DNA from 4 places in the Streptomyces sp. NPDC034084 genome. Region 1 is predicted to be linked to each of the others. Evidence: riboswitches for the same ligand, from Rfam matches in the RefSeq annotation. Region 1 holds a riboswitch; each other region holds the start of a gene.

Region 1 (2,189 bases):
TCGGTGACCTCACCGGGCTGACCTACCTGAACGACGGGCTGCTGCTGCACGGCGAGGACGACTTCTACCTGGACGTGCTCCGCGACACGGCCCGGCGGGCGCGCGAGAGCGAGGTGCTCGTCGCCGTCGGCCCGGAGGGCGGCATCACCGGCGGCGTCACCTTCGCCCACGGCGGCACCCCCTGGGCGGACATCGCCGTCCCGGGCGAGGCCGAGTTCCGGATGCTCGTGGTCGCGCCGGAAGCCCGCGGCAGGGGCATCGGGGAAGCCCTCGTACGCGCCTGCGTGGACCGGGCGGCGGCCCTCCCCGGGTGCGCGCGCCTGGTCCTCTCCACGGACGGCCTGATGGTCTCGGCGCACCGGATCTACGAGCGGCTCGGCTTCGTCCGCACCCCCGAGCGGGACTGGGAGCCCGTCCCGGGCCATGCGCTGCGGACGTACGCCCTGGAGCTGTAGCCCCCGACCCGACACAACATGTGGGGGGTGCCACGAGCGGCGCCCCCCACATGTATGCTCGTCCTCGCTGTCGACGCAGGGAAATCCGGCGCGAATCCGGAACTGTCCCGCAACGGTGTGCTTCGTGCGGTTTCGTACGCGGTGAGTCCGAAGACCTGCCGACAGCGCGCCCGGTCCGTCCGTTCCGGGTGCCACAGACGTCCGGGCCTCGCGGAGTGGGCCGGTGGACGCGGCGCACCCGCGCGTACGGGTGCCCGCCTGCCCGCCTCCCGCCCGCGGCCCCGAGCCGAGCGAGGGAGAGCCCCACGTGACCATCGCGCCCGCCGATCCGGCCGCAGCGATCGAGACCGACGGCCCCGGGACCGTACTCCTGCGGACCCTGACCGATCTCACCGCCGACCTCCCGGACACCGACCCCGGCAAGGTCGCCGCCGCCGCGCTCCGCGGCCGCAGCGCCCTGTCGGACGAGGCGGAGCTGCGCGAGCTGGCCACCGAGGCGGCCGCCGGCCTGATCGCCGACGACCCGGCGTACTCCCGGCTCGCCGCCCGGCTCCTCACCCTCACCATCGCCGACGAGGCCGCCGGCCAGGGCGCCGTCTCCTTCTCGGCCTCCGTCGCCGTCGGGCACCGCGAGGGCCTCATCGCCGACCGCACCGCAGAGTTCGTCACGCTGCACGCGGCACGCCTCGACGCGACCGTCGACCCGGCCGGCGACGACCGCTTCGGCTACTTCGGTCTGCGCACCCTCTACTCGCGCTACCTGCTCCGCCACCCGATCACCCGCAAGGTGATCGAGACCCCGCAGCACTTCATGCTGCGCGTGGCCTGCGGCCTGGCCGAGGACGACTCGGTCCGCGCCCTCGACGAAGTGGCCGCGCTGTACGGCCTGATGAGCCGCCTGGACTACCTGCCGTCCTCCCCCACGCTCTTCAACTCCGGCACCCGCCACCCGCAGATGTCCTCCTGCTACCTCCTGGACTCCCCCCAGGACGAGCTGGACTCCATCTACGACCGCTACCACCAGGTCGCGCGCCTCTCGAAGCACGCGGGTGGCATCGGCCTCTCCTACTCCCGCATCCGCGCCCGCGGTTCGCTGATCCGCGGCACCAACGGCCACTCCAACGGCATCGTGCCGTTCCTGAAGACCCTCGACGCCTCCGTCGCCGCCGTGAACCAGGGCGGCCGCCGCAAGGGCGCCGCCGCGGTCTACCTGGAGACCTGGCACGCCGACATCGAGGAGTTCCTGGAGCTCCGCGACAACACGGGCGAGGACCAGCGCCGTACGCACAACCTGAACCTCGCGCACTGGATCCCGGACGAGTTCATGCGCCGCGTCAACGCCGACGCCGAATGGTCGCTGTTCTCCCCGGCGGACGTGCCCGAGCTCGTCGACCTGTACGGCGAGGAGTTCGACGCCGCCTACCGCAAGGCCGAGGCGGCGGGCCTGGCCCGCAAGACGATGCCGGCCCGCGACCTGTACGGCCGGATGATGCGGACCCTGGCCCAGACCGGCAACGGCTGGATGACCTTCAAGGACGCCTCGAACCGTACGGCCAACCAGACCGCCGAGCCCGGCACCGTCGTCCACTCCTCGAACCTCTGCACCGAGATCATCGAGGTCACGAACGACGGCGAGACGGCCGTCTGCAACCTCGGCTCCGTCAACCTCGGCGCTTTCGTCACCGGTTCGGACATCGACTGGGAGCGCCTGGACGAGACCGTCCGCACGGCCGT
Region 2 (2,189 bases), on a different contig from region 1:
AGCACACCGCCAAGGGCTACCGGGTCGGCCAGATCGCCTCCGCCGGTCTCGTCTCCCTCGCCCACGGCACCAACGACGCCCAGAAGACGATGGGCATCATCACCCTCGCCCTGGTCACCGGCGGCGTCCTCGCCCCCGGCTCGAACCCCCCGATGTGGGTCATCGTCTCGGCCGGTCTGGCGATCGCGCTCGGCACCTACCTCGGCGGCTGGCGCATCATCCGCACCATGGGCAAGGGCCTCACCGACCTCCGGCCGCAGCAGGGCTTCGCCGCCCAGACCAGCGCCGCCACGGTCATCCTCGCCTCCTCGCACCTCGGCTTCTCCCTCTCCACCACCCAGTCCTGCTCGGGTGCCGTGATGGGTGCCGGTCTCGGCCGCAAGGGCGGTGTCGTCCGCTGGTCGACCGCGACCCGGATGTTCGTCGCCTGGGGTCTGACGCTGCCCGCCGCCGGCCTGGTCGGCGCCGGTGCCGAGTTCCTCACCCAACAGGGCCCCTGGGGCATCGTGGCCGTCGCGGTCCTGCTCGTCGCCGGCTCGGGCGTCATCTGGACGCTCTCCCGCCGCAAGCCGGTCGACCAGCACAACGTCACGGCCGACGACCTCGACGGCGACGGCGAGCCCGCGGGCGTCGTCACCACCGCCATCGCGGCCGTCACCCCGCCGCCGGCCGGCTCCGTCGCCGCCGTCACGGACGAGGACCTGAAGGCCACCATCCCCGCGCCGGTCCCCACGGACCCGGCCGCTCCCCCGGCCCCCGCCGCCGCGGTCTAAGGAACTGGAACCAAGCATGAAGATCGACTGGGCAGCCCTCGGCTCCGTCTTCGGAGTCAGCCTCGTGGCGACCGTCGCCCTCGTGGGCCTCTTCACCCTCGGTGTCATCGGCCTCTCCAAGCAGGAACAGGCCGCCGCCCAGGGGGGCTCCGCCGCCCTGGCCCGCACCGGCGCCTACGCCTGCTTCGCCCTGTGCCTGACGGCCGTGGCGTACGGCATCTACCTGATCGTCGCCTGACGGTCCCCGGTACCTCGGCCGGGCGGTCCGCACCTTCGGGTGCGGGCCGCCCGGCCGCCGTCTTTCCGGCGCCGTGTCTGTGGTGCTTCGCACAGTGACACGGTGCAGGTCAAGGGTGAGTTGACGGCTGTTCTCGGGCCGTGGTGGACTGCCGAGGCCATTACGGAGGCAGTAGAGGAAGTCCGGTGCGAATCCGGCGCGGTCCCGCCACTGTGACCGGATCCGAAGGGTCCGGGAGTCAGGAACTCTCGCCGCCGGTCACGTCGATCCAGGGCGCGGACCCTGAGTGAGGACACAGCGCCATGCCCGGCCGCAGCCCCAGACTTTCCCGAGCCCCCGGTGTCTTCGCGTACGGCGCGGCCGCGGGCCTCGCCGTCGACCTGCTCGTCGGCGACCCCCGCCGAGGGCACCCCGTCGCCGCCTTCGGCCGCGCGGCCGGCCGGGTCGAACGGGCCCTGTGGCGCGACCACCGCGGCTGGGGCGCCCTGCACACCGCCGTCTGCGCGGGTGGCACCGTCGCGGCGGGCGCCCTCGCCGCGCGTGCGGTACGGGGCAGCCGCGCCGGATCCGTCGCGCTCACCGCCGCCGCCGTCTGGGCCGTCGTCGGCGGTACGACCCTGGGGCGCGAGGCCCGCGCCATCGGCGGAGCGCTCGCCGCGGGGGACCTGGAGGTCGCCCGGGAACGGCTGCCGCACCTGTGCGGACGCGACCCGCACTCCCTCGACGGTCCCGCGATGGCCCGCGCGGTCGTCGAGTCCGTCGCCGAGAACACCTCCGACGCCGTTGTCGGTGCCCTCTTCTGGGGCGCCGTCGCGGGCGTGCCGGGGCTCGTCGGCTTCCGCGCCGTCAACACCCTGGACGCCATGGTCGGCCACAAGTCCCCCCGGTACCGGAGGTACGGCTGGGCCTCGGCCCGCCTCGACGACCTGGCCGGCTGGCCCGGGGCCCGGCTGACCGCCGCCCTCGCGACGGTCGCCGGCGGGAACCCGCGCGGAGCCGTACGGGCCTGGCGGGCGGACGCGTCGAAGCATCCGAGCCCCAACGCGGGGCCGGTGGAGGCCTCCTTCGCGGGCGCCCTCGGCGTACGGCTCGGGGGGACCCTCTCGTACGCCGGGCGGGTCGAGCACCGGCCCGTCCTCAACGGGGAGGGGCGGCCCGTCGAGGTCGCCGACATCGAC
Region 3 (2,189 bases), on a different contig from region 1:
CGCGAGCTGCTCCTCGGTCAGCCAGTCCTGGTCGTGGCCGCCGGCCTCGATGAGGGCGTAGATCAGCTCGTCGCCGTCGCCGGAGACGAGGCCGGGGAGGTCCTCGACGGGGCCGAAGTCGTAGCCCTCGGCGATGAGACGGCGGAGCAGGGAGACGGCGGAGGCGGGGGTGTCGAGGCCGACCGCGTTGCCGATGCGGGAGTGCTTCGTCGGGTACGCGGAGAGGACGAGCGCCAGCTTCTTCTCGGCGTTCGGGATGTGGCGGAGCCGGGCGTGCCGGACGGCGATCCCGGCGACGCGGGCCGCGCGCTCGGCGTCCGCGACGTACGCGGGCAGACCGTCGGCGTCGATCTCCTTGAAGGAGAACGGGACGGTGATGAGCCGGCCGTCGAACTCCGGGACGGCGACCTGGCTGGCGGCGTCCAGCGGGGAGAGACCCTCGTCGTTCTCCTCCCACGCCGATCGCGAGCCCGTCAGGCACAGCGCCTGGAGGATCGGCACGTCGAGCGCGGCGAGCGCGCCCGCGTCCCAGGCCTCCTCGTCGCCGCCGGCCTGCGCCTCGGCCGGCTTGGTGCCGCCGGCCGCGAGGACGGTGGTGACGATCGCGTCGGCCCCCTCCAGTACGGAGATCAGCTCAGCCTCGGGGGCGCGCAGGGACGCCACGTACAGCGGGAGGGCCCGCGCGCCGGCGTCCTCGATCGCCCCGCAGAGGGCGTCGACGAAGGCGGTGTTCCCGCTCATGTGGTGGGCGCGGTAGTAGAGCACGGCGACGGTCGGGCCGGTCTCGTTCCGTACGGTCCGCTCCAGCGGGCCCCAGGTGGGCGCGGCGGCCGGGGCCTCGAAGCCGTGGCCGGTGAGCAGGACGGTGTCGGAGAGGAAGCGGGCCAGCTGCTCCAGGTTGGCCGGGCCGCCGTGCGCCAGGTAGGCGTGCGCCTCGGTGGCGACGCCGATGGGGACGGTGGAGGTCTCCATCAGCTGGGCGTCGGGGGCCTGTTCGCCGCTGAGCACGACGACCGGCTTTCCGGCGGCGAGGACCGTGTCCAGGCCCTCCTGCCAGGAGCGGACCCCGCCGAGGAGGCGGACGACGACCAGGTCGGCGCCGTCGAGCAGGGCGGGGAGGTCGGCGAGCGGGAGCCGGGAGGGGTTGGCGAAGCGGTACTCCACCGGACCCCCGGCCGCGCGGGCGCTGAGCAGGTCGGTGTCGGAGTGCGACAGCAGCAGGAGCATGGTGGGCTCAGGCCCTTCCTCGGGGTTGTCCGCGCCCCGGGTGGTCGTATGGACGGCAGGAGTTCCTGACTCACCCGCGCCGTCGCCGGCTCGGGCTCACAGTGGCGGGACCGCGCCGGATTCTCACCGGGCTTCCTCCCCGGGGTCCTGGGACCCCATGCCGCTCTGCATCCTAGATCGTGCCGTCCCCGGGCGGAGGGGCCCGGAGGGTCGACCGGATCACACTCGGTGGCCGCCCGGTTCCCCGTCGGTATGCTCGCCGCCATGCCGCCCACCCCACCCCCGACGCCCGAACCGGGCGAAGCTCGTATACGGGACCGTGGCGACGCCTGCCCCGGGGCGCTGCGCCTGCACCCCGCCGACGACGGCCGCCTGGCCCGACTGCGCCTGCCCGCAGGGCGACTGACGACGCATCAGGCCGAGGTTCTGGCCCGCGCCTCCGAGTCGCTCGGCGACGGACGGATCAGCATCACCTCGCGGGGGAACGCGGAGCTGCGCGGCCTCGGCGAGAGCTGCGGTGCGGAGCTCGCGGCGCTCCTGGCCGGCGCGGGGCTGCTGCCCTCCCCCACCCACGAGCGCGTCCGCAACATCGTGGCCTCGCCCGGCGCGGGACTCGACGGACTCGGTTACGCGGACGTGCAGTTGTGGGCGCGCGCCCTGGACACCGCCCTGTGCGCGGAACCCCGGGCCGCGTCCCTTTCGGGCCGGTTCCTGTTCGTCCTGGACGACGGACGCGGGGACGTCGCCGGGCTCGGCGGAGATGTGAGCTTGGTCGCAGGACGGGACGGCTCCGTCCTGCTGGGGCTCGGCGCCCGGTCCTTCCGCCTCGCCGCCGCCGATGCCGTGCCCGCCGCCCTCGCCGTGGCCCTCGCGTTCCTCGACGCGGCCGGGGCCGCCGGGAACGGGGCCTGGCGGCCGCACGAGCTGCCCGACGAGCACGTACCGGACTGGGCCGCGACCCT
Region 4 (2,189 bases), on a different contig from region 1:
CCTCCGGCGACTCCGGGCGCGGTGCTGACCGCCGCCGGACGGCAGCTCATCTCCACCGTCGGCGGCGCTTCGGGACCGCTGTACGGGACGCTGCTGCGGCGCACCGGCAAGGCCCTGGGCGAGGACGCGGAGGTCACCCGGCACCGGTTGGCGGAGGCGCTCGGTGCCGGGGTGACCGCCGTGTCGCAGCTGGGCGGTGCCCAGGTGGGCGACAAGACGATGCTCGACGCCCTCGTGCCCGGCGTGGAGGGGCTGCGGAGCTCGTACGAGGCGGCCCGCGCCGCCGCCGAGGAGGGCGCCCTCGGAACCGTACCCCTCCAGGCGCGCAAGGGGAGGGCCAGTTATCTCGGGAAGCGGTCGATCGGGCACCAGGATCCGGGGGCGACGTCGTCGGCGCTGCTGTTCGCGGCGCTCGCCGTGACCGCGCGCGCGGAGGGGGCGCGATGAGCCCCGCGGCCGGAGCCGCCGGGGCCCCGGAGCCGTTGGCAGCCGACTCGGCGCCCGTCGGCATCGTCCTCGTCTCGCACAGCGCGGCGGTCGCGACGGCCGTGGCCGAGCTCGCCCGCGGCCTCGCGGGCGTCGGCGACCTCGCGCCGGTCCTGCCCGCGGGCGGGACGCCGGACGGCGGGCTCGGGACGAGTTCCGAGCTGATCCGCGCGGCGGCGGAGGCCGTCGACCGGGGCGCCGGGGTGGCGCTCCTCGTCGACCTGGGCAGCGCGGTCCTCACCGTGAAGGCGCTCCTCGCCGAGGGTGACGAACTGCCCGCGGGCTCCCGTCTCGTGGACGCGCCGTTCGTCGAGGGCGCGGTCGCCGCGCTGGTGACGGCGAGCGCCGGCGGCGACCTCGACGCGGTGGCGGCGGCGGCCTCGGAGGCGTACTCCTACCGCAAGGAGTGAGCGCGCCGCACGAGTGCGTGGAGTGATCATCGGGGCGCGCCGCGTGGCGACCGTGTTGTGATCCAGCAGGTCAACACACTAATGTCGCAGGGCCTTGGTGTACGGGAAACCGGTGCGGTACCGGTGCGGCCCTCGCCACTGTGATCGGGAGGTCCGGCTCCACCCCCGGGGGGAACACCTCGGGGAAGCCACTGGACCGGCGCGGGAGACCGCGGCGGTGTGGGAAGGCGGAGTCGGGCCGTATGACCGTCAGCCAGGAGACCGGCCAGGGTGCGTTGTCCATCCACGAGGTGCTGGAGAGGGTCTCCCGATCATGCATATAGCCGAGGGGTATCTGCCCCCTGTGCACGCCGCAGCCTGGAGCGTCGCGGCCGCTCCGTTCGTCGTCCACGGGGTACGCGCGCTGACCCGCGAGGTACGGTCGAATCCCGAATCCACCCTGTTGCTCGGTGCCTCCGGCGCCTTCACCTTCGTCCTGTCGGCGCTCAAGCTGCCGTCCGTGACGGGTAGTTGTTCCCATCCGACCGGTACGGGTCTGGGCGCGATCCTCTTCCGGCCGCCGATCATGGCCGTCCTGGGGACGATCACCCTCCTCTTCCAGGCCCTGCTGCTCGCGCACGGCGGGCTGACCACGCTCGGCGCCAACGCCTTCTCGATGGCGATCGTCGGGCCGTGGGCGGGGTACGGGACGTACCGGCTGCTGCGGCGGTTCGGTGCGCCGCTGATGGTGGCCGTCTTCTTCGGCGCGTTCGTCGCCGACCTGTCGACGTACTGCGTCACCAGCGTGCAGCTGGCCCTGGCGTTCCCCGACCCCGGCAGCGGTGTGCCCGGCGCGCTCGCCAAGTTCGGCGGGATCTTCGCCGTGACCCAGATTCCGCTGGCGGTGAGCGAGGGTCTCCTCACGGTGCTCGTGATGCGGCTGCTCACGCAGTCCAGCAAGGGCGAGCTGACCCGGCTGGGCGTGCTCGCTCCGGCGCGGCGGGAACAGCACGAGGAGGCGGCGGCGCGATGAGCCGTAACGCGAAGATCAACACCCTGCTGCTGCTCGTCGTCGCCGCGCTCGCGGTCCTGCCGCTCGCGCTCGGCCTCGGCGACCACAAGGAGCAGCCGTTCGCCGGTTCCGACGGCGAGGCGGAGACCGCGATCACGGAACTCCAGCCGGACTACGAGCCGTGGTTCAGCCCGCTGTACGAGCCGCCGTCCGGCGAGATCGAGTCGGCGCTCTTCGCCCTCCAGGCGGCGATCGGCGCCGGCGTGCTCGCGTACTACTTCGGCCTGCGCCGCGGCCGCCGC

What was found. A riboswitch is a leader RNA that binds a small molecule or an ion and turns the genes downstream of it on or off. The one in region 1 is predicted to bind cobalamin.
Region 2: another riboswitch for cobalamin. It lies ahead of ACZ51I_RS00310 (cobalamin biosynthesis protein); the one in region 1 lies ahead of ACZ51I_RS16345 (ribonucleoside-diphosphate reductase subunit alpha).
Region 3: another riboswitch for cobalamin. It lies ahead of cobN (cobaltochelatase subunit CobN); the one in region 1 lies ahead of ACZ51I_RS16345 (ribonucleoside-diphosphate reductase subunit alpha).
Region 4: another riboswitch for cobalamin. It lies ahead of ACZ51I_RS12785 (energy-coupling factor ABC transporter permease); the one in region 1 lies ahead of ACZ51I_RS16345 (ribonucleoside-diphosphate reductase subunit alpha).

What each region holds. Positions count from the first base shown of each region.
Region 1 is NZ_JBVISK010000004.1:263,449-265,637, reverse strand. Features, by position in the region: gene ACZ51I_RS16350 (GNAT family N-acetyltransferase) at 1-455, shown strand, start outside; cobalamin riboswitch at 510-632, shown strand; gene ACZ51I_RS16345 (ribonucleoside-diphosphate reductase subunit alpha) at 763-2,189, shown strand, end outside.
Region 2 is NZ_JBVISK010000001.1:56,051-58,239, forward strand. Features, by position in the region: gene ACZ51I_RS00300 (inorganic phosphate transporter) at 1-773, shown strand, start outside; gene ACZ51I_RS00305 (hypothetical protein) at 790-1,011, shown strand; cobalamin riboswitch at 1,139-1,278, shown strand; gene ACZ51I_RS00310 (cobalamin biosynthesis protein) at 1,314-2,189, shown strand, end outside.
Region 3 is NZ_JBVISK010000005.1:405,077-407,265, reverse strand. Features, by position in the region: gene cobN (cobaltochelatase subunit CobN) at 1-1,227, opposite strand, end outside; cobalamin riboswitch at 1,268-1,404, opposite strand; gene ACZ51I_RS20345 (cobalamin biosynthesis protein CobG) at 1,480-2,189, shown strand, end outside.
Region 4 is NZ_JBVISK010000003.1:405,130-407,318, reverse strand. Features, by position in the region: gene dhaL (dihydroxyacetone kinase subunit DhaL) at 1-447, shown strand, start outside; gene ACZ51I_RS12790 (PTS-dependent dihydroxyacetone kinase phosphotransferase subunit DhaM) at 444-896, shown strand; cobalamin riboswitch at 975-1,180, shown strand; gene ACZ51I_RS12785 (energy-coupling factor ABC transporter permease) at 1,210-1,908, shown strand; gene ACZ51I_RS12780 (energy-coupling factor ABC transporter substrate-binding protein) at 1,905-2,189, shown strand, end outside.